Regions from separate parts of the Allobosea sp. AK1 genome, predicted to be linked through region 1. Evidence: riboswitches for the same ligand, from Rfam matches in the RefSeq annotation. Region 1 holds a riboswitch; each other region holds the start of a gene.
What was found. Region 1 has a riboswitch for thiamine pyrophosphate ahead of thiO (glycine oxidase ThiO). Riboswitches for the same ligand answer to the same signal wherever they lie in the genome.
Positions count from the first base shown of each region.

Region 2: it holds a riboswitch for thiamine pyrophosphate, as region 1 does, so the genes downstream of both, FHT98_RS16850 (LuxE/PaaK family acyltransferase) here and thiO (glycine oxidase ThiO) in region 1, are expected to answer to the same signal.
Region 3: it holds a riboswitch for thiamine pyrophosphate, as region 1 does, so the genes downstream of both, thiC (phosphomethylpyrimidine synthase ThiC) here and thiO (glycine oxidase ThiO) in region 1, are expected to answer to the same signal.

Region 1 covers NZ_VFMG01000001.1:4,367,408-4,374,639, reverse strand. The annotation lists gene FHT98_RS21050 (carboxypeptidase M32) at 1-674, shown strand, start outside; gene FHT98_RS21045 (Rdx family protein) at 809-1,123, shown strand; gene FHT98_RS21040 (thiamine phosphate synthase) at 1,236-1,847, opposite strand; gene FHT98_RS21035 (thiazole synthase) at 1,862-2,632, opposite strand; gene thiS (sulfur carrier protein ThiS) at 2,634-2,831, opposite strand; gene thiO (glycine oxidase ThiO) at 2,815-3,810, opposite strand; TPP riboswitch at 3,889-3,990, opposite strand; tRNA gene FHT98_RS21020 (tRNA-Ser) at 4,206-4,296, shown strand; gene FHT98_RS21015 (Lrp/AsnC family transcriptional regulator) at 4,520-4,978, opposite strand; gene putA (trifunctional transcriptional regulator/proline dehydrogenase/L-glutamate gamma-semialdehyde dehydrogenase) at 5,145-7,232, shown strand, end outside.
Region 2 covers NZ_VFMG01000001.1:3,458,531-3,465,762, forward strand. The annotation lists gene FHT98_RS16845 (acyl-CoA reductase) at 1-1,198, opposite strand, end outside; gene FHT98_RS16850 (LuxE/PaaK family acyltransferase) at 1,204-2,280, opposite strand; TPP riboswitch at 2,367-2,497, opposite strand; gene rfbA (glucose-1-phosphate thymidylyltransferase RfbA) at 2,591-3,466, opposite strand; gene rfbD (dTDP-4-dehydrorhamnose reductase) at 3,469-4,374, opposite strand; gene rfbC (dTDP-4-dehydrorhamnose 3,5-epimerase) at 4,374-4,931, opposite strand; gene rfbB (dTDP-glucose 4,6-dehydratase) at 4,944-5,999, opposite strand; gene pcaF (3-oxoadipyl-CoA thiolase) at 6,236-7,232, opposite strand, start outside.
Region 3 covers NZ_VFMG01000001.1:2,768,927-2,776,158, reverse strand. The annotation lists gene FHT98_RS13725 (hydroxyethylthiazole kinase) at 1-31, opposite strand, end outside; gene thiC (phosphomethylpyrimidine synthase ThiC) at 28-1,905, opposite strand; TPP riboswitch at 1,985-2,089, opposite strand; gene FHT98_RS13715 (hypothetical protein) at 2,160-2,357, opposite strand; gene FHT98_RS13710 (hypothetical protein) at 2,406-2,678, opposite strand; gene FHT98_RS26745 (OmpA family protein) at 2,852-3,934, opposite strand; gene FHT98_RS13700 (polysaccharide deacetylase family protein) at 5,091-5,993, opposite strand; gene FHT98_RS13695 (dipeptide ABC transporter ATP-binding protein) at 6,005-7,232, opposite strand, start outside.

The sequences.
Region 1 (7,232 bases):
GGCCTCAAGCGCATCTCAACCAGCCGGTCGGCGCGGCGCGCGGCATGAGCCTGCATGAGAGCCAGTCGCTGCTGATGGAGATGCAAGCCTGCCGCTCGCGCCAGTTCCTGGCTTACGCCGCGCCGCTGATGCGCGAGAGCTTCGGCGGCACCGGCCCGGCCTGGGAAAGCGAGGCGATGTGGCATCGCTATACCCGCGTCGAGCCCGGCTTCATCCGCGTCGATGCCGACGAGGTGACCTATCCCGCCCATGTCATCCTGCGCTACCGGCTGGAGAAGGCACTGATCGCCGACGAGATGCCGCTTGCCGAGCTGCCCGCTGCCTGGAACGCCGGGATGAAGTCCCTGCTCGGCGTCACCGTTCCAAACGACCGGCTGGGCTGCCTGCAGGATATCCATTGGCCGTCCGGCGGCTGGGGCTATTTCCCGACCTATACGCTCGGCGCCATGACCGCGGCCCAGATCTTCGATGCCGCCTGCAAGGCGGAGGCCTCGATCCTGCCCGGTATCGGCAAGGGCGATTTCGGTCCGCTGGTCGGCTGGCTGCGCGCCAATATCCACGGCAAGGGCTCGCTGCTCCCGACCGACGAGCTGCTGACGGAAGCGACTGGTCGCCCGCTCGACGCCGCGGTGTTCAAGGCCCACCTGCGCCGGCGCTATATCGACGAAGTCTAAGCGCACTCATTTTATTTATTCGAAACAAAGACTTAGACAAACGCCTCGTGCCGATCGGCCATGCAGCTTTCGGACTTGCATCGGGGCTTCCGAAGCGGGATGTCGGAGACGACCTCCTGCTTCGGTGACCACTCATGACCCAGACCAAGCCCGCCCCCCGCATCGCCATCACCTATTGCTCGATGTGCAACTGGATGCTGCGCTCGGCCTGGCTCGGGCAGGAACTGCTCTCGACCTTCGGGCAGGATCTCGGCGAGGTCGCTCTGATCCCGCGCACCGGCGGCATCTTCCAGATCCATTACGACGGCGAACTGATCTGGGACCGCAAGGCCGATGGCGGCTTCCCGGATTCCAAGGTGCTGAAGCAGCGCGTGCGCGACCGGCTCGACCCCGAACGCAGCCTCGGCCATGTCGACGGTCACACGATGTCGGCGGAGGCGGAGAGCTGAGGCGCCCTTTCGTTGGCCGTCATGCTCGGGCTTGACCCGAGCATCTCGGAAACCACTGCCTTCTCGTCATGAGATTCTAGGGTCGAAGCTTCGCTCCGCCCGAGAATGACGCTTAAGCTGCTGCGTGCTTCCGCGTCGCCGCGACCCAGGCCTTCAGCCGGCCCTCGGGATCGGCGTTCAAGGTGATGTCGGTCACCGCCGCGACGATATCGGCGCCGGCCTCGAAGACGCCCGGCGCCCGTTCCAGCGAGATGCCGCCGATGCCGACCAGCGGCAGGTCGCCGATGCGGCGCTTCCACTCGCCAAGCCGCTCCAGCCCTTGCGGGCCGAAGCGCATCTGCTTCAGGATGGTCGGGTAGACCGGACCGAGCGCGACATAGTCGGGCCTGGCCGCCAGCGCGCGCTCCAGCTCGGGCTCGTCATGGCTGCTGATGCCGAGCTTGAGCCCCGCCTTGCGGATCGCATCGAGGTCGGCCTCGTCGAGATCCTCCTGGCCGAGATGGATGAAATCGCAGCCCTCGGCGATGGCGAGCTTCCAGTAGTCGTTGACGACGAGCACGCAACCGGCCGCAGCGCAGAGCGTCTTCGCCCGCGCGATCTCACGGGCGACCTCGGTCTCGGGCCGGTCCTTGACGCGCAACTGCACCAGCTTGACGCCGAGCGGCAGCATCCGCTCCAGCCAGTCGGCGCTGTCGAAGATGGGGTAGAACGGATCGAGCTTCATGCGGGAGCGATCTTTCAGGCCAGGAAGGCTTTGCCCATGACGGGCGTGGAGGGAGCGGCCATGTCGCGCGCCTCGATCGGCTGCGCGGCAAAAGCCTGACGACCGGCGCGGATGGCGAGCGAGAAGGCCTCCGCCATCGCGGCGGGGTCGCCCGCCTTGGCGACTGCGGTATTGAGCAGGATGCCGTCATAACCCATCTCCATCGCCTGCGCGGCATGGGACGGCAGGCCGATGCCGGCATCGACGACAAGCGGCACATCCGGGAAATGCTGGCGCAGGCTGCGCAGGCCATAGGGGTTGTTGAGCCCCCTGCCCGACCCGATCGGCGCACCCCATGGCATCAACACCTCGCAGCCGGCATCGAGCAGGCGCCCGCCGACCACGAGATCCTCGGTCGTGTAGGGAAAGACCTTGAAGCCGTCATCGGCGAGAATGCGTGCGGCCTCGACCAGCGCGATCACGTCCGGCTGGAGCGTGTCGTCCTCGCCGATCACCTCGAGCTTGATCCAGTCGGTACCGAAGACCTCGCGCGCCATCTGCGCCGTGGTCACCGCCTCCTTGACGGTGTGGCAGCCGGCCGTGTTCGGCAGAACCCTGACGCCGAGCTCGCGGATCAGCGCCCAGAAGGCCTGGCCGGCGCCCCCGGAGGATTCCCGCCGCAGCGAAACGGTGACGACCTCGGCGCCCGAGCGCTTCACCGCCTCGGCCAGGATCGTGGGCGACGGATATTGCGCCGTGCCGAGGAACAGCGGGTTCTGCGGCTCGAAGCCATAGAAGGATGCCATCTCAGCCTCCTTGCATCGGCGCGACGATCTCGATGCGATCGCCTTCGCTCAGGGCCGTTTCGGCGCGCTTGCGGGCCGGCACGAAATCGCCGTTCACCGCAGTCGCGACGATGCGGCCGCCGAAGCCCAGCTCCGCCAGCGCCTCGGCCAGCGTCTTCGCCGCGACGTCCTGCGGGGCGCCGTTAAGCAGCAAGGTCATGCAGCATCTCCGGTGTTGCTTGCGGGTTCAGCACGGCCTCAGCCGCCATCCGCGCCATGGCGGGGCTGAGCAGGAAGCCGTGGCGGTAGAGCCCGTTGACATGGATCACCCGGCCGCGACGCGTCAGCCGCGGCAGGTTGTCGGGAAAGGCCGGGCGGGCATCGGTTCCGATCTCGACCACCTCGGCCTCGGCGAAAGCGGGATGCAGCGCATAGGCGGCGCCCAGCAGTTCCAGCATGGCGCGAGCGGAGATGCGACGCCGCTCGCCGCTCTCGATCATCGTCGCACCGACCATGAAGAGCCCGTCCACGCGCGGGACGATGTAGAGCGGAATGCGCGGATGCAGCAGCCGGACCGGGCGCGACAGGCTGATATCGTCGCTGCGCAGCAGCAGCATCTCGCCCTTGACGCCGCGCAGGTCCGGCAGGACATCACGCGCCGCCAGCCCCCGGCAATCGAGGACGATATCGGCATCGAGATCGACGGGCTCGACGGCGCTGTCGAAATGGATTGTGCCGCCGTTCGCGACGAGGCGCTCGGCCAGTACGGCGATGGCTTCACGCGGATCGAGATGTCCTTCACGCGCAAAGAACAGGCCGCGCGAAAACCGTCCGGCGAGATCGGGCTCGATCACGGCGACCGCATCGCCATCGATCTCCTCGAAATGGCTCGTGCGCTGCCCGAAGCGGCGCAATTCCGAACGATCCCGGCTCGGCGCGACCACGAGCGTGCCGTTGCGGACGACACCGCCGGCATGGCGCTCCCACCAGTCGGCCGCCTGCTGGCCGAGCCGGATCACCGGCTCCTCGGCGCTCTCGCCCTCGCACCACGGCGCCAGCATGCCGCCGGCATACCAGGAGCAGGCTTCGGCGCCGATGCGCGGACCGCGCTCATGGACCGTGACCTGCGCGCCGCGCGCCAACAGTTCGGTGGCGCAGGCCAGGCCGACGACACCAGCGCCGACCACCGCGACCTTCAGGCTGGAATGAGGGCGTTCTGCCGTCATGCTCTTCCCTGCTCCCGGGAAGGCAGCGGCCTGGGGCGCGAACAGGATGTCTGCGAACCGAAGACCGTTCCCTTCGCCGGCATTACCCGGATCAGGTACGATGGGTTGGCGCTGACCACGCCTCTCAGCCTCTCGGCACCCCAACGGACAGGCTCAATCTAGTGGCTGCCCGACAGTGGAGCAAGACGAGCCAATGCAGGGCTCCTGTGCAGCAGCTTTAGCCCGCAGCAGCAATCCGTGCCGCTTGGCCTCTCCATTACCAACGGAGTGCTCTATGATCGGCTTCGCGTGCATGCACAGGCGAAGCGAAGGAAGTTGCCGACGAGGCTTGTCAAACGGCTCTGCAATCGGGCATAGAGCCTCTCGCCGGAGACGTGGCCGAGAGGCTGAAGGCACTCGTTTGCTAAATGAGCATACCCCACAAGGGTATCGAGGGTTCGAATCCCTCCGTCTCCGCCACTCTTTTTTCTGCCCTTCCTTCGTTCGCTTGAACTTGAATTCGCACGCGGTTGCGGCGCACGGACGTGTGCACTCTCATGCATCGGCGAGCGTCCGGTCGGACCTTGTGCATCGCTGCGGCGATCTCCCATCCCGGCAGGTGCGCTGGTCGGCGGCTGGATTGGGTCGTCGCGATCAAGCAGGGCCGCCTACCGGCGATGCCGACACCGCAAGCGCGAGGGCCTCACCAGGTTTCCTTGACCGTTTCCATCGCGACATTGGTCGAGGTGTTCGCGACATGGGGCAGGTTCGAGATCTTCTCGCCCAGCACGGCCCGATAGCGCCGGATATCCGGCGTGCGGATCTTGAGAAGGTAGTCGAAGCGCCCCGCGATCATGTGGCACTCCTCGACCTCCCTGATTTTCTTGACCTCCTCGTTGAATTTCGTCAGCGCCTTTTCCGTGGTGTCGGACAGCTTGACCTCGGCGAAGGCGATGTGATCGAGCTTCAGCTTCGCCGGGTTAAGCGTTGCCCGGAAGCCCTCGATATAGCCGTCGTCGACAAGCCGGCGGAACCGGATCTGGCAGGGCGTCTTGGAGAGGCCGATCCGCGCGCCAAGCTCGGCGATCGAGATCCGGCCGTCCTCCCTGAGCACGTCGAGGATCTTGCGATCCAGCGCGTCCAGATCGCCTTCGATCGGCATTTCCTTAGGCTTCTTCACTTGCAATCCTCAAATCTGAAGTCTGAACGGACTGCAGGATAACAAAATTTAGACCGCCTGAGAATCGCGCTCATGATAAGCTCCCGCGCAAAGAACGGGAGAGGGTATCGCCCCCGGCCCGTCGCGTTCGAACCCGCCGGGACAAGCCATGAGCCAAGCCACCGCTGCCGCCGCCAACACCGCCTCCAGCCCGGCGCCTTTCGAGGGCTTCGCTCCACCGATCCGCGAGCAGTCGGCGCTGCGCCAGGCGATCACCGCCGCCTATCGCCGGCCTGAAACGGAGTGCCTGCCCCCGCTGCTGGAAGCGGCGAAGCTGGCGCCAGCGAGCAAGCAGGAGATCGCGCGCACGGGGCGCAAGCTGATCGAAGCGCTGCGGGCCAAACACAAGGGCACCGGCGTCGAGGGTCTGGTCCAGGAATACTCGCTCTCCAGCCAGGAGGGCGTCGCGCTGATGTGCCTCGCCGAGGCGCTGCTGCGCATCCCGGATACCGCAACGCGCGACGCGCTGATCCGCGACAAGATCGCCGATGGCGACTGGAAGTCCCATGTCGGCGGCGGCAAGTCGCTCTTCGTCAATGCCGCGACCTGGGGCCTCGTCGTGACCGGCAAGCTGACCTCCACCGTGAATGATCGCAGCCTGGCCGCTGCCCTGACGCGCCTCATCGCTCGCGCGGGCGAGCCGGTGATCCGGCGTGGCGTCGACATGGCCATGCGGATGATGGGCGAGCAGTTCGTCACCGGCGAGACGATCGACGAGGCGCTGAAGCGCGCTCGGCCACTGGAGGCGCGCGGCTTCCGTTATTCCTACGACATGCTCGGCGAGGCCGCGACCACCGCAGCCGATGCCGCCCGCTACTATCGCGATTACGAGAACGCGATCCACGCCATCGGCCGGGCCGCGAACGGGCGCGGTGTGTTTGAAGGCCCAGGCATCTCGATCAAGCTCTCGGCCCTGCATCCGCGCTATAGCCGCGCGCAGGCCGGCCGGGTGATGAGCGAATTGCTGCCGCTCGTGCGCGAGCTCGCGCTGATCGCCAAGAGCTATGATATCGGCCTCAATATCGATGCCGAGGAGGCGGACCGGCTGGAGCTCTCGCTCGACCTGCTGGAGGCGCTGAGCTTCGATAACGCGCTGCAGGGCTGGAACGGCCTCGGCTTCGTGGTGCAGGCCTATGGCAAGCGCTGCCCCTTCGTTCTCGACTGGATCATCGATCTTGCCCGCCGCTCCGGCCGGCGCATGATGGTGCGCCTCGTCAAGGGCGCCTATTGGGATGCCGAGATCAAGCGCGCCCAGGTCGACGGGCTCGCCGATTTCCCGGTCTATACCCGCAAGGTCCATACCGACGTCGCCTATGTCGCCTGCGCCCGCAAGCTCCTGGCAGCTCCCGACGCGATCTTCCCGCAATTCGCGACGCATAACGCCCAGACGCTGGCGACGATCTACCACCTCGCCGGCACCGACTTTGCCGTCGGGAAGTACGAGTTCCAGTGCCTGCACGGCATGGGCGAGCCGCTCTATGACGAGGTCGTCGGCAAGGACAATCTCGACCGGCCCTGCCGCATCTATGCGCCGGTCGGCACCCATGAGACGCTGCTCGCCTATCTCGTGCGGCGCCTGCTGGAAAACGGCGCGAACTCCTCCTTCGTCAACCGCATCTCCGATCCGAGCGTGACCATCGACTCGCTCGTCGCCGACCCCGTCGACGTGGTCGAGGCGATGCCGGTCATCGGCAGGCTGCACGACCAGATCGCGCTGCCGGCCGATCTCTACGGCGCCGACCGCGCCAATTCTGGGGGTATCGACCTCTCCAACGAGGCGGCTTTGGCCGAGCTCGCGAGCAATCTCACTGCCACGGTCGGGCAGAACTGGCATGCCGTGCCGCTGCTGGCGGATAACTCCACCGCCGGCACGACGCGACCGGTCCTGAATCCGGCGGATCATTCCGACATCGTCGGGCAGGTCACCGAGCTTGCCGTCGAGGATGCCGCCAGGATCGCCCATCTCGCCGCCGAGGGCGGCAAGGCCTGGGCCGCCGTGCCCCCGGCCGAACGTGCCGCCTGCCTCGACCGCGCCGCCGACCTCATGCAGGCGCGCATCGAGACGCTGATGGGCATCGCCATGCGCGAGGCCGGCAAATCGGCTGCCAACGCGATCAGCGAGGTGCGCGAGGCCATCGACTTCCTGCGCTATTATGCCGACCAGGCGCGCAAGACGCTGGGCCCGGCGCATGCGCCG
Region 2 (7,232 bases), 910 kb from region 1:
CAGGGACATTGTCGAGGCTGTCGATCGCGACCAGCTTGAGCGTGCGGTTCAGGCCGGTCGGGCTCAGGGCTTCCGGCGTCTCGACATGGGCGACGCTCCAACTATCGGACAGCTCGCCGAGAAGTTCGGCGGTGCCATCCATCGCGCGCGCCTCCTGCGCGCCGCGCCATGCCGCGATCGACGCCGCTTCGCCCTGCGACAAGGCACGGCGCGGATGGCGGGAGGAGAGGGTCGCCAGTTCCTGCGCGACATGGCGCGCGAACTCGGCCGGGCTGACCCGCCCGCCCCGCTCGACGAAGAGCATCTGCGGCGAGTAGCAGCCCTGCTGTTCGTAGCGGGCCACATCATGCGCCGCGAGCCTGGCCAGCGCAGGCGCCTTGCGGCTGTCGAGCGCTTCGCACGCCACAACACCGAAGCCGATCTTGTGGCCATGCGGCAGGAAGCGCGTGGTGATCGGCAGCTTCGCGCGCAGCGCCGTCAAGGTTTCGTTGCCGCCATAGGCCATGACGGTATCGGCCTCGCGCAGGAAGATCGGCTCGGCCGCCGCCTCGCCGCCCTTCCACCAGGTGATGGCGAGGCATTCGCCGATTTCGGGGTCGATCTCTGCGAGCAGGCTCGCGAACCAGCCCGCCGTCAGCGGCTCGGCCGAGGCGAGCTTGCCGATGCTGCCGGCCTTGACCAGCAAGCCGCAGATCAGGCTCCAGAGCGAGAGCGCCGGCACGTTGCCGGCCCAGACGTGCAGCAGCAGTTCAGGGCCGTGGGCGCGCAGATAACCGCCCTTGGGCGTCGGCTGGAAGCCGTCGAGCATGACGGGATTGGCGAAATCCTCGGCCAGGAAGCGCAGGAGCTGGGGCTTGCGGAAGGTCTTGAGATAGCCGGTCAGGCCGAGCCGGACGGTCTCGCGGTCATAGCCGGTGACGATCGGTAGGAGATGCTCGGCCTTGCGGCGCAGCGGGTGTTGGCGGTCGAGCAGGCGCGCGATGGCGGCGTCGATCGCGGCGACGATGCGGGCCGTCTCCATCCGCTTCAGCCGGGCGCGGGCGCTGTCGCGGACATGCGCGCAGAGCGTTGCCGCCTGCGCTTCGTCCAGCTCGGGCAGCGCGATGGTCGCGCTCTCGCCCCAGGCGCTTTGGCTGACCTCGCGCCAGCGCAGCGCCTCGCGGTTCAGGCCCGGCAGATGGCCCGCATGCTCGATCACCTGGGTCAGCCTCGTGCTGCCGCGAGGAATTCGGCGACGGCGACCGAGCAGCCCTTCGAGGCCTCGCCATCGACGCGGCCGAGCAGCTTGAATCCGCCGGGCACGATCTCGCCGGCATCCTCGGTCAGGATTGCCGCGACGCAATTGAAATGGGCGAGGTCGTTATGGACGATCACGCCGCGCTGGCCGTCCGGCAGGTCCGCCCTGGTGAGGGGATCGACGACGCGGCTGCGGATCCAATGCGGGCCGGATTTCACGGAGGGGCAGACGGCGTTGCCGTCGTCATAGAGCTGCGAGCTGAGCTCGGTCATCCCGTACATGTTGATGCAGGACGCGCGCGGCACGCCGAAAGCGGCGCTGAGCCCGTCATAGAATTCGTCGGGCCCGAGTTCGCGCGACTGGCCCTTGAAGCCGCCGGTATCGAGGATGCGGCTGCCCTCCGGCAGGGCGAAGCGTCGGCCGCTCGCCGCGAGCGCGTCCAGCACGGGCACGAAGGAATAGCTCGCGCCGAGCAGGGCATAGGGCTCACCGCTTGTCTCAGCCTGCTCCAGTGCCGACAGAAGACCGTCGAGATCGAGCCCGGCGGCATCGATGAAGGTCTCGGAATCCGCCGTGCCGCATTCGCGCTTGGCGAGCGAGAGATAGGTGGCGAGCGAGGAATTCGGCAGCTCCGCCTCGTCGGGGAAGAGGATGCCCATGCGGATGCGCTCGCGGCCCTGCATGAAGCGCGCGCGGAAATTGACCAGCATCGAGCGCTTCCAGACGTCGAGCGTCGGATGGTAGCTGCGACCGCGGATGCCTTGCGTGGTGCCGCTGGTCATGAAGACGCGTTCGGCGGCTTCCGGCGGGCTGCAGCTCAGCGTCAGGTCCTTGAAGGCGGTGATCGGCACGGCCGGGATGTCGCGCCAGCGCTTCACGGAAAGAGGCGTGCGGCCGCGCTGCAGGCAGAAGCGCTTATAGGGCTCGTTGTTGCGGAACTGATAGGCGAAGACCTTGAGCGCCATCGCCTCGAACTCGGCTTCCGACGCATCGGGAAGCGCGATGAATGCCAGGAGCGCCGCGATGATCTCGGCTTGCGTCACTTGAAGCCACTCCGTTCGGACGCGCACGGCGAAGCCGGGGCGTCGATCGCTGGAGGATCACGAGCGCAAGCTGGAATCAGGGCCTCAAGGCCGCATGTCCCGCATCCCTACGCCGGTATGATCCGGATCAGGTTCGGAGGGTCACCGCGTTGCTTAAGGCTCGAAAGCCCAGCCGGCGGAATCTCAGCCTCCTAGCGAGGCCCCCCTGGGAACGGGAGCAGATGACGAGCGGCGGGCCTTGCTGTCAAGCGATAACGGAGCGGGGCGGGTATCCGTAAGGGGCTTGCCGAGAGAGCCCGGCATCTCCCGCTCAGCCGGCGATATCCCGGGCCATCCGCATGAGATACTGGCCGTAATCGCCCTTGGCGAGCTTCTCGCCGAGCCGTGTCAGCTGTGCCGTCGAGATCCAGCCCTGTCGTGCCGCGATCTCTTCGGGGCAGGCGATGCGCAGGCCCTGGCGGCTTTCGAGGGTCCGGACGAACTCGCCGGCTTCCAGCAGGCTGTCGGGCGTGCCGGTATCGAGCCAGGCGAAGCCGCGGCCCATCGATTCCACCGAGAGCTGGCCGCGCTCCAGATAGATCCGGTTGACGTCGGTGATTTCGAGCTCGCCGCGCGCCGAGGGCTTCAGCGACCGGGCGATCTCGACCACCTCGGCATCGTAGAAGTAAAGGCCGGTGACGGCCCAGCTCGACTTGGGAACCTCAGGCTTTTCCTCGATCGAAACCGCCTTGCCGGTCTGGTCGAAGGCGACGACGCCGTAACGCTCGGGATCGCGGACATGGTAGGCGAAGACCGTGGCGCCCTGCTCGCGCGCCTTGGCCCGCGCCATCATCGCGGGCAGGGAATGGCCATAGAACAGGTTGTCGCCGAGAACGAGGGCGGAGGGCTCGCCGGCGACGAAATCGGCGCCGATCAGGTAGGCCTGCGCCAGCCCGCCGGGATGCGGCTGCTCGGCATAGGTCAGGCTCATGCCCCAGTCCGAGCCGTCGCCGAGCAGGCGCTTGAAATGCGGCAGGTCGTGCGGCGTCGAGATGATCAGGACGTCGCGGATGCCGGCGAGCATCAGCGTCGAGAGCGGGTAGTAGATCATCGGCTTGTCGTAGACGGGCAGGAGCTGCTTCGACATCGCCAGCGTCATCGGGTGCAGCCGGGTGCCGGAACCGCCGGCCAGGATGATGCCTTTCATCGTTACCTCTGGTCCTTGGCCTGATCTTCGAGAAGTCGTGCGACGCAAGGCCGGAGCGAGCTTTGCCATTCCGGCAGCCGCACCTCATGGGCGAGCGCGAGCTTGCTGCAATCGAGCCGGGAATTGGCGGGCCGGCGCGCCGGCGTCGGATAATCGGCCGTGGCGATGCGCCCGACCCTGACCGGTGCGCCGCCATGCCGTTCGCGCTCGGCGAAGATCGCCTCGGCGACATCGGCCCAGACGGCCTCGCCCGCCGCGCTCATGTGGAACACGCCGCGCAGGTCCGCATCATCCGCCCGCGCAGTCAGGTTGCGCGCCACGGTGAAGATCGCATCGGCGATGTCGAGCGCGCTGGTCGGGCATCCCGCCTGGTCGGCGACGACGCCGACCTCGTCGCGCGTTTCGGCGAGGCGCAGCATCGTCTTGACGAAGTTCTTGCCGAAGGGGCTGTAGATCCAGGCCGTGCGCAGGATGGCGTGGTTGCCGGTCGCCGCCGCGACCGCCCGCTCGCCCGCGAGCTTGCTCGCGCCATAGGCCGAGATCGGGCCGGTCGCATCGTCTTCGCGATAGGGCCGGTCGAGCGCACCGTCGAAGACATAGTCGGTCGAGAGCTGGATCATGGGGATGCCCAACGCCGCTGCAGCACGCGCCGCTTCGCCGGCAGCCTCGCCGTTGACGCGCATGGCGAGTTCGGGCTCGCTCTCGGCCTGATCCACGGCGGTATAGGCGGCCGTGTTGACGATCACGTCGGGCCTCGCCGAACGCAGGGCCGGCGCGACTGTCTTCGGGACGGCCAGATCAAGGTCCGGTCGGCGCAGCGCGATGACCTCGACGCCGACGGGCACGCGCTCCAGCATGGCGCAGACGACCTGGCCGGTCCAACCGGTGACGGCGATGCGAAGTGTCATCAGTCGAAATACCGCAGCATCTCGGCGAGGCGCGGATGCTTGCGGTCCTTGTCGGAGAGGGTGAGGCCCGAGAGCGGCAGGCGCCAGTCGATGCCGAGCGCCGGGTCGTCGAAGGCAAGGCCGTGATCGTTCGCGGGCGCGTAAGGAGCGGTGACCTTGTAGAGTACCTCGGTATCCGGCTCGAGCGTGACGAAGCCATGGGCGAAGCCGATGGGGACGAGGAGCTGCCTCCAGTTCTCGACGGAGAGCTCAACCGCGACATGCTTGCCGAAGCTGGGCGATGAGGCCCGGATATCGACGGCGACATCGAGGATGCGCCCGCGCGTGACCCGCACCAGCTTGTCTTGCGCGAAAGGCGCCGACTGGAAATGCAGGCCGCGCAGCGTTCCGACCGGGGCCGACAGAGACTGATTGTCCTGAACGAAATCGAGATCGAGCCCGGCCTCGGCAAAGGCGTTGCGGCTCCAGGTTTCCGAGAAGAAACCGCGATGGTCGCCGAACTTCTTCGGCGTGATGATCTTGACGGCGGGGATCGCCGTGTCTTCGACGTTCAGCATGTTTTCCCCCGCTCAGGCCGCGCCGAGGCGTTCGCCGCGATAGGTGCCGGAACGGATGTCGCCCCACCATGTCGGATTGGCGAGATACCATTCGACCGTGCGGCGCAGGCCCGTCTCAAAGGTCTCCTTCGGTGTCCAGTCAAGCTCGCGGCCGATCTTGCCGGCGTCGATCGCATAGCGTGCATCATGGCCCGGTCGGTCGGTGACATAGCTGATCAGACGTTCGCGCGGACCCTTCGAGTCGGGTCGGAGTTCGTCGAGGAGGGCGCAGATGGTCTTCACCACCTCGATATTGGTCTTCTCGTTATGGCCGCCGATATTGTAGCTCTCGCCCAGCTTACCGGTGGTCGCGACGGTGATTAGCGCATCGGCATGGTCGTCGACATAGAGCCAGTCGCGCACATTGAGCCCGTTACCGTAAACCGGCAGCTTCTTGCCCTCGAGCGCGTTGATGATCATCAGCGGGATCAGCTTCTCGGGGAAATGATAGGGCCCGTAATTGTTCGAGCAATTGGTCATCACCACCGGAAGGCCATAGGTGTGGTGCCAGGCCCGGACAAGATGGTCGGAAGCGGCCTTGGAGGCCGAATAGGGCGAGTTCGGCTGATAGGCGGTGTCCTCGCGGAAGAAGCCGTCAGCACCCAGCGAGCCGAAGACCTCGTCGGTCGAGATATGGTGGAAGCGGAAGCGCCCCTTGCGATCTTCCGGCAGCTCCCGGAAATGGCGCAGCGTCTCCTGCAGCAGCGTGAACGAGCCGACGATATTGGTCTCGATGAAGGCGGCCGGTCCGTCGATCGAGCGGTCGACATGGCTCTCGGCGGCGAGATGCATGACGATATCGGGCTGGAAATCGGCGAAGATCGTCTTCATCCGCTCCCCGTCGCCGATATCGGCCTGCTCGAAGCGGTAGCGGTTGCTGCCGGAGACCGGCTCCAGCGAGGCGAGGTTGCCGGCATAGGTCAGCTTGTCGACGACGCAGACCTCATGCTCCGTCTCGCCGATCAGCTTGCGCACCACCGCCGAGCCGATGAAGCCGGCGCCGCCGGTCACGAGAAATCTCAAAGGCATAAAAGGTAATCCTGGCGGCCGTGATCGCGAAGGTGCGGAGAATGAGCGGACGAGGCGCACGCGCCCGGATCGGCGGTTCTGGCCGTCGGTCTCAACTCATACCCCCCTTTCACCTTGCGGCCCTATCATGAACTGCCTTTGCGCGACAGCGAAACGCCCGAACCGCGGCGAAACAAAGGCCCCTTATGGTTAGGGGGCGGAGCCTGTAGTGCGGGAGAAAATAGCCGCGACGGCGCTTACGCCCGTTCCAGCGCCACTGCGATACCCTGGCCGACGCCGATGCACATGGTGGCGAGCGCGCGCTTCTTGCCGGTCAGGGACAGTTCGAGCGCGGCCGTGCCGGTGATGCGGGCACCGGACATGCCGAGCGGATGGCCGAGCGCGATCGCGCCGCCATTCGGGTTCACATGCGCCCCGTCCTCGGCGATGCCGAGTTCGCGCAGCACCGCGATGCCCTGCGAGGCGAAGGCCTCGTTCAGCTCGACGATGTCGAAATCGGTGGGCTTCAGGCCAAGCCGCTCGCAGAGCTTGCGCGTCGCCGGGATCGGGCCGAGGCCCATGACGCGCGGCGCGATGCCGCCGGTCGCTCCGCCGAGCACGCGTGCGATCGGCGTCAGCCCGTATCGTGCCGCGGCCTTCTCTGAGGCGATGATCAGCGCCGCCGCGCCGTCATTGACGCCGGACGCATTGCCGGCCGTGACGGTGCCGCCCTCCTTGCGGAAGGGCGTGCCGAGCTTGGCGAGCTTCTCCAGCGTGGTGTCGCCGCGTGGGTGCTCGTCGATCTCGACGCGGATCGGATCGCCCTTGCGCTGCGGGATCAGCACCGGGACGATCTCCTTGTCGAGACGGCCGTTCTGCTGCGCCGCGACGGCCTTCAGTTGCGAGCGCAGCGCGAAGGCGTCCTGGTCGGCGCGGCTGATATGGCAGTCGGCGGCGACGTTCTCGCCGGTCTCCGGCATGGAATCGATGCCGTACTGCGCCTTCATCAGCGGGTTGACGAAGCGCCAGCCGATGGTGGTGTCGTGGATCTCGGCATGGCGCGAGAAGGCGCTGTCGGCCTTGGGCATGACGAAGGGCGCGCGCGACATGCTCTCGACGCCGCCGGCGATCATCAGCTCGGCCTCGCCCGCCTTGATCGCGCGCGCGGCTGCGATGACCGCGTCCATCCCGGAGCCGCAGAGCCGGTTGATCGTCGTGCCCGGCACCTCCTTGGGCAGGCCGGCGAGCAGCAGA
Region 3 (7,232 bases), 1.6 Mb from region 1:
CGGCGTCGAGCTTTTCACTGAAAGCGCTCATTCTGCCGCAGGTAGATAGATGCTGCCGCCCTTGTCGAGGAATTCCTTCGACTTGGCGGCCATACCCTCGTCTGCAAGCGCCTCCAGCGCCTTGCGCTCGTTTTCACCCATGGCCAGCACCTCGGCGCGCAAATCCTGCGTGATCTTCATCGAGCAGAATTTCGGGCCGCACATCGAGCAGAAATGCGCGACCTTGTGGGCGTCCTTCGGCAGGGTCTCGTCATGGAATTCGCGCGCCGTGTCGGGGTCGAGCGCCAGGTTGAACTGGTCCTCCCAGCGGAAGTCGAAACGGGCGCGGCTGACCGCGTCGTCCCGGATCTTCGCGGCCGGATGGCCCTTGGCGAGATCGGCAGCATGGGCCGCGATCCGGTAGGTGATGACGCCGGTCTTGACGTCGTCGCGGTTCGGAAGACCCAGATGCTCCTTCGGCGTGACGTAGCAAAGCATGGCACAGCCATACCAGCCGATCATCGCCGCGCCGATGCCCGAGGTGATGTGGTCGTAGCCCGGCGCGATGTCGGTGGTCAGCGGTCCAAGCGTGTAGAACGGTGCCTCGCCGCATTCGCGCAATTGCTTGTCCATGTTCTCCTTGATCTTGTGCATCGGCACATGGCCGGGACCCTCGATCATCACCTGGCAGCCCTTGTCCCAGGCGATCTTGGTGAGTTCCCCTAGCGTCTCCAGTTCGGCGAACTGGGCGCGGTCATTGGCATCGGCGATCGAGCCGGGCCGCAGGCCGTCGCCGAGCGAGAACGAGACGTCGTAGCGGCGCATGATCTCGCAGATCTCGTCGAAGCGCTCGTAGAGGAAGCTCTCCTTGTGATGCGCCAGACACCAGCGCGCCATGATCGAGCCGCCGCGCGAGACGATGCCGGTGACCCGCGATGCAGTCAGCGGGACATAAGGCAATCTGACGCCGGCATGGATGGTGAAATAGTCGACGCCCTGCTCGGCCTGCTCGATCAGCGTGTCCTTGAACACCTCCCAGTCGAGCTTGATCGGATCGCCGCCGACCTTCTCCAGCGCCTGGTAGATCGGCACGGTGCCGATCGGGACCGGCGAATTCCTGAGGATCCAGGAGCGGATGTTGTGGATGTTGCGGCCGGTGGAGAGGTCCATCACCGTGTCGGCGCCCCAGCGGATCGCCCAGACCAGCTTCTCGACCTCCTCGGCCGCGCCGGAGGTCACGGCGGAATTGCCGATATTGGCGTTGATCTTGACCAGGAAATTCCGGCCGATCGCCATCGGCTCCAGCTCGGGGTGGTTGATATTCGCGGGGATGATCGCTCGGCCGCGCGCGATCTCGTCGCGGACGAATTCCGGCGTGACGAATTCCGGTACATTGGCGCCGAAGCTCTCGCCATCGGCATGGCGTTCGCGCGCGCCCTCCAGCATGGCGGCCCGGCCGAGATTCTCGCGATGCGCGACATAGATCATCTCGGGGGTGACGATGCCGGCCTTCGCGAACTCGTATTGCGTCGTCATCTGCCCTGGCTTCGCCTCGAGGATCGGACGCTCAGCCGGACAGGCGGGAACGAGCTGCGCTTCGCTGATATAGCCGTTATCGGCGGCCGTCACAGCGCGCCCGGGCACAGTCTGGAAGCCACGCGCATCGAGCCAGGCGCGGCGCGGCTGATTGAGGCCGGCATTGAGATCGATCTTCGCATCGGTCTCGGTGAAGGGCCCAGACGGATCGTAGAGCCGTACCGGCGGCTCGGCATCGGTCGTCAGCACGACCTCGCGGAAGGGCACGCGCATCTCGGGATGCTCGGGCGCCGCGACATAGATCTTGCGCGAGCCGATGATCGGCCCGGTCGTCACGCTCTGGGGAGCGGTCTTGACGCTGTTCTTCTGGGGTTTTGCGTGGGCATTCATAAGGGGATCTCCTCCTTGGTACAGGTCAGGAGATCCGGCGTCGAAGCGGTTCAAGCGCTGTGATGCGGGTGCAGGCCAAGGCTGCACCGCGTTCCAGTCCCTCCGCCGGTATGACCCGGATCAGGTTCGATGGGTTCAGCTTCGAAAGCCGTCTCAGCCCTTGCGGGCACCCCTCGGAACGCAGACGAGGTTAGGCGCAGCGCCGCCGCTTGGCAACGGGCTGTGCAAAGGTCTGGTCGGATAGGACGGAGGGCTCAGACAGTCAGGTCGACCAGCGTGCCCTGCCCGGCCGGCAGCGCGGCTTGCGTCTGCTCGGCGCTCTGCTGGAGCATGGCGACCAGAGCCTGATCGGCCTGCGCATTCTGCCTGAGCATCTCGACGGACAGCGCCTGCTGGGTCGAGGCGGCCTGCATCGTGACGATGCTCTGGGCAAGGGAAACGGTGTCGCTCATGGCGGGCACCCTAGCCGGGCAACCCTACCAAATCCTCAACCCGGTTGCTCAAGGTGCGATGATCGAGGGCACCGGCTTGGGCATCGGCGGATCACGCTCGGGCCGGACCTGCGCCTTGTCCTCGCCGGTACCGCGCTTTTCGTCGCGGGGCGCCACAGTGTTGGGCGTCGTCGGACGAGCCGCCTCCCCCGATCGCGGCGCCGGCGGCACGCCGGGAGCCTGCGGCCTGGCCGGAGGCGATACCGTCTGGGCCTGCACCGGCACTGCACCAGGCAGGCTGGCGGCCAGTAATCCAGCCAGAACCGGAACGAACTTTCTCATGGCGGCATCTCCCTTCGGCCTGGACCATTGCTTGTCGCATTTTCTTCACGCGAACCGGTGCCCACCTCGCTCGAAAATGCTCTGTCCTCCGCAAATGAAACAGGCGCAGGGAACGGGTGTTCCCTGCGCCTGCGGAAGAGCGGGGCTGCCTGGAAAGCCGCCCCGCCCGGGTGTCACTGGTTCTGGCCGTTGAGCAGCGGCGTGATGCGCCGGAGCGTGACGCGCCGGTTCTCGCGGGAAGCCTCCTGCGTGTTCAGCTTCAGGTACTGCTCTCCATAGCCCTGGGTCGTCAGGTTTTCCGGCGGGATCTGGAAGTCGCGCGTCAGGATCTCCGCGACCGACTGCGCCCGGCGGTCGGAGAGCGAGAGGTTGTCAATATCGGCGCCGACAGCGTCGGTGTGGCCCTCGACGAGGAAGACCTCGTTGGGCGAGCGCTGCAGCGCGCGCTTCACCGAATCCGCGATCACCGAAAGGCGGCGCGCCTGATCCTGCCCCACCTGCCAGGAGCCGGTATCGAAATTAATCGTATCGATATCGACGCTGCGCATGCGGGCGCGCAGATCCGGCGAGTAGCGGACCTCGTCCAGCGTGTAGCGGCGCGGAATCGCGGCGATCGGCGGGGCGATGATCGTCTCGTAGATCAGGTCCTCGTCGGCCTGGTCCGCATCGACGATATAGCGCTCGCGCGGGATCGGCAGCGGCGGCGGCGGCAGCACGACGACATCGTCGGCAAAGCGCCCCGGACGGTCGCGCAGCGTGTTGTCGATGATGATCACCTCGCGGTTGTCGCGGTCGATGCGGGTGCGGCGGATCAACCGGCCCTGCTCGTCCGTGACGGTGACGATCCGTGTGCCGTCGGGGCGCTCGAAGATCGTGCGGTTCTCGTCGCCACGGCGTTCGGAGCGGCCCTGCCAGCCGAGATCGCGGAAGCGCTGGTCCTCGTCGCGGCGGATGATGGCGCGGCCGTCATCGTCGCGGATGATGGTGCGGCCAGGCTCGCGGATGATGGTGAGGTCGCCCTCGCGCTGCTCCCGCCGCTCGCGACGGATGTCGTCGAAGCGCTCGGCGCCCTGCGTCGCCATGATGCCACCGATGACGCCGGCGCCGAGGCCGATCGCACCGGCCACGCCCGGCGAGATGCCGCCGCGGCGGCCCTCACGCTGGGGCGGCTGGCCGGGAGGTCCGGCTGGCGGCTGGCCCGGAGCGGCGCCCGGCTGCGCGGGAGCAGCCGTACCTGGCGCTCCCCCGGAAGGCATGCCGGGAGCCGTGCGTCCCGGCTGGACCGGCGCGGCACCGGCGGGCGGCGTCGGGACTGCGGCGCCCGGCTGTGCAGGAGCCGGAGCGCCCGGCGTCCCGGCCGGAGGTGTTCCCGGAGCCGGGCGCGACGGCCGCGTCGGGGCCGTCCCTGCAGGCGGCGTCGGAACGGTCGCATCCGGCTGGACGGGAGCACCTGGCTGCGGCGCTGCGGCCGGCGGGCGCTGCCGGTCCGGCGCAGCCGAAGGCGGAACGGCCGGGCCGCCACGCGGAACCGCAGAGGGCGGCGCGCCGGCACCGGGCTGGGACGGAGCGGCCGGCGCCGTCGCAGGCGGTGTTCCCGGCGGGCGGGGCTGGGTCGGCGCAGCCGAAGGCGGAACCGACGGACCACCACGCGGAACCGCAGAGGGCGGTGCGCCGGCACCGGGCTGGGACGGAGCGGCCGGCGCCGTCGCAGGCGGCGTTCCCGGCGGGCGGGGCTGGGTCGGCGCAGCCGAGGGCGGAACAGCCGGGCCGCCACGCGGCGCGGCTGCCGGCGGCGCGGCAGCCGGAGGTGCGGAAGGTTTGGGAGCAGCGCGCGGTGGCGTCGGCGCAGTCGGCTCGGCCGGCGGGCGTGGCGCTGTCGGGCGGGCGGCCGGGGCCTCCCGGGGAGATGGCGCGGCATTCGGCGCGGGGCGAGGCGCAGCAGGCACCTCACGCGGCATCGCCGGGCGCTCGGGCTGCGGACGCGCGGCCGGGGGCTCGGCGCGCGGCGCGGGCATGGCGGGAGGCTGCGGCCGGGGTGCCGCCGGAGCGGGCTGCATCTGCGGCGGGCGCGGCGCATGCGGCTGGGCGGGGGCGCTCGGGGCAGCAGGGCGTTCCGGGCCACGCTGACCGGGCTGTGCGCCTGGCTGTTGCGGGCGCCGCGGCCCGCGCGGATCATCCTTGTCTCCGGGACCCGGGGCCTGTGCGACCCGGTATCCGGCCTCGGCGAAGGCCTGCCCGGCTTGCGAAAGGACGAGGGCCGGCAGGACGGTCCCGACCAGCAACCAGCGTTTCGTGCGCATTTTCTTTTCCCGTCGTTCGTTTCAACGTGCAGGTATCAGGCCGCCTCCGGCCTGAACCCCCGATGAAGCGAAAACGGCAGGAATCGGGCAGCGGTTCCGCCGCCCTGCCGATTTAGATGCCCGCCTCAGCCTTCACATAGGCCGCGATCTCGGCATGGGTCGCGAACCAGCAATCGCCCTTCGCCTTGGCCAGCCGGACCAGCTCCTCGAGGATCCAGAAGCGCGAGCGATAGGTGATGACGTGCGGATGCATGGTCAGCAGGAAGAGGCCGCCATCCGCATAGGCCCCCTCGAACTCGCGGCGGAAGATGTCGAAGACCGCTTCCGGCGACGTATAGGGCCGGAGCGCCTGGAAGCGGTTCATGCTGAGATAGGGTGCGTCGTCGCGGATCCACTCGACCGGCAGTTCGACGATGCCGGTCGCCTCACCCTTCTCGACGATCTCGTAGGGATCGTCATCGGCGAAGAGCGAGCTGTCGTAGAGCAGGCCGAGCTCGCGCTCGATCGCAAGCGTCACCTCGGAAAAGTCCCAGGACGGGGTGCGCATGCCGACCGGGCGGATGCCGGTGATCTTCTCCAGCGTATCGGCCGAGCGCAGATGCAGTTCGCGCTCGTTTGCGGGCGGCACCGCCGTGTTGACCTCATGAATCCAGCCGTGAAGGCCGATCTCATGGCCGGCGCCGACGATGCGGCGCTGCTCTTCGGGATAGAGCAGGGCGGTGACGGCCGGCACGAAAAAGCTCGCCGGGATATCGTGCCGCTTCAGCAGATCGAGGATGCGCGGCACGCCGACGCGGTTGCCGTACTGGCCCCAGGAGAGCCGCCCGACCGACTTGCCGCCGTCGCGCAGTTCGTTGGTCTCGTGATCGACGTCGAAGGAGAGGGCGACGGCGCAGCGGGCGCCGTTCTTCCACCTGGCCGGCTTCAGGTTCCGGCCGGCGCGGACCTGCTCGACCTTGCCGCGCCAGACCTCTTCCGGCCATTGCCAGGGCAGGAGTTCGTTGGCGTCGGTCATGGCAGCTCTCCTCAGGTCGTAGCAGTGCCCGGCAGCACCGGCACCGCGGCAAGCAGGCGCTTGGTGTAGTCGTGCTGCGGATGGTCGTAGACCGCGCCGGCCGGGCCGCTCTCGACGATCCGGCCGCGATACATGATGGCAACGCGGTCGCAGAGATGGCGGACGACCGAGAGGTCGTGCGAAATGAAGATCAGCGTGAGATCCAGTTCCTGCCGCAGGCGGATCAGCAGGTTGATGATCTGCGCCTGGATCGAGACGTCCAGCGAGGCGACCGGCTCGTCGCAGACGACGACATCGGGCTGCATCGCGAGAGCACGGGCAATGGCGACGCGCTGGCGCTGGCCGCCCGAGAACTGATGCGGATAGCGGGCCGCGAAATCGGGATCGAGCCCGACCGCCGCCAGCCATTGCCGGACATAGGTCTTCGCCTGTGCGCGCTCGACGAGCCCGTGCGCCAACGGCCCCTCGGCGATGCTGTCGCCCACGGTCATGCGCGGGTTGAGCGAGGCGAAAGGGTCCTGGAAGATGGTCTGGACGCGGGTCGTGACCTTATGCGGGTTGTCGCCCGCGCTCATTACGGCTGAGCCGTCGATGCGGACGAGACCCTGATCCGGTGCGTAGATGCCGGCCGCGACGCGCCCGAGCGTCGACTTGCCCGAGCCGGATTCGCCGACAAGGCCGAGCGCCTCGCCGCGCTTCAGCACCAGCGTGACATCGTCGACCGCCTGCACCACGGCCGGCGCCTTGGACAGGCCCGCCTTCTGGGCCAGCTTGCGGAACAGGCCGGGCGTCTGGGTGAAGCGCTTGGCGACATGCTCGATGCGGACATAGTGCACGGCGTCGGCGACGGCAGGCGGCACCTGCCTGGCGAGGCGCGGCGGCGGCGCGACGTCGGAGCCGACACCGCCTGCCAGCAATTTTCCGGGCTCGGAACGCGAGGGCAGGGCGTCGAGCAGGGACTGCGTATAGGGGTGCTGCGGATGGGTGAGCACCGCGAGCGTCGGTCCGGCCTCGACGATCCTGCCGTGGCGCATGACGCAGACATGGTCGGCGAGCGAAGCGACGACGGCGAGGTCATGGCTGATCCAGATCAGCGCCGTGCCGAGCTCGGCGACCAGCTCCTTCATCTCGGCGAGAATCTCAGCCTGCACGGAGACGTCGAGCGCCGTGGTCGGCTCGTCGCAGATGATCAGCTTCGGCCGGTGCAGCAGGGCGATCGCGATGGCGACGCGCTGGCGC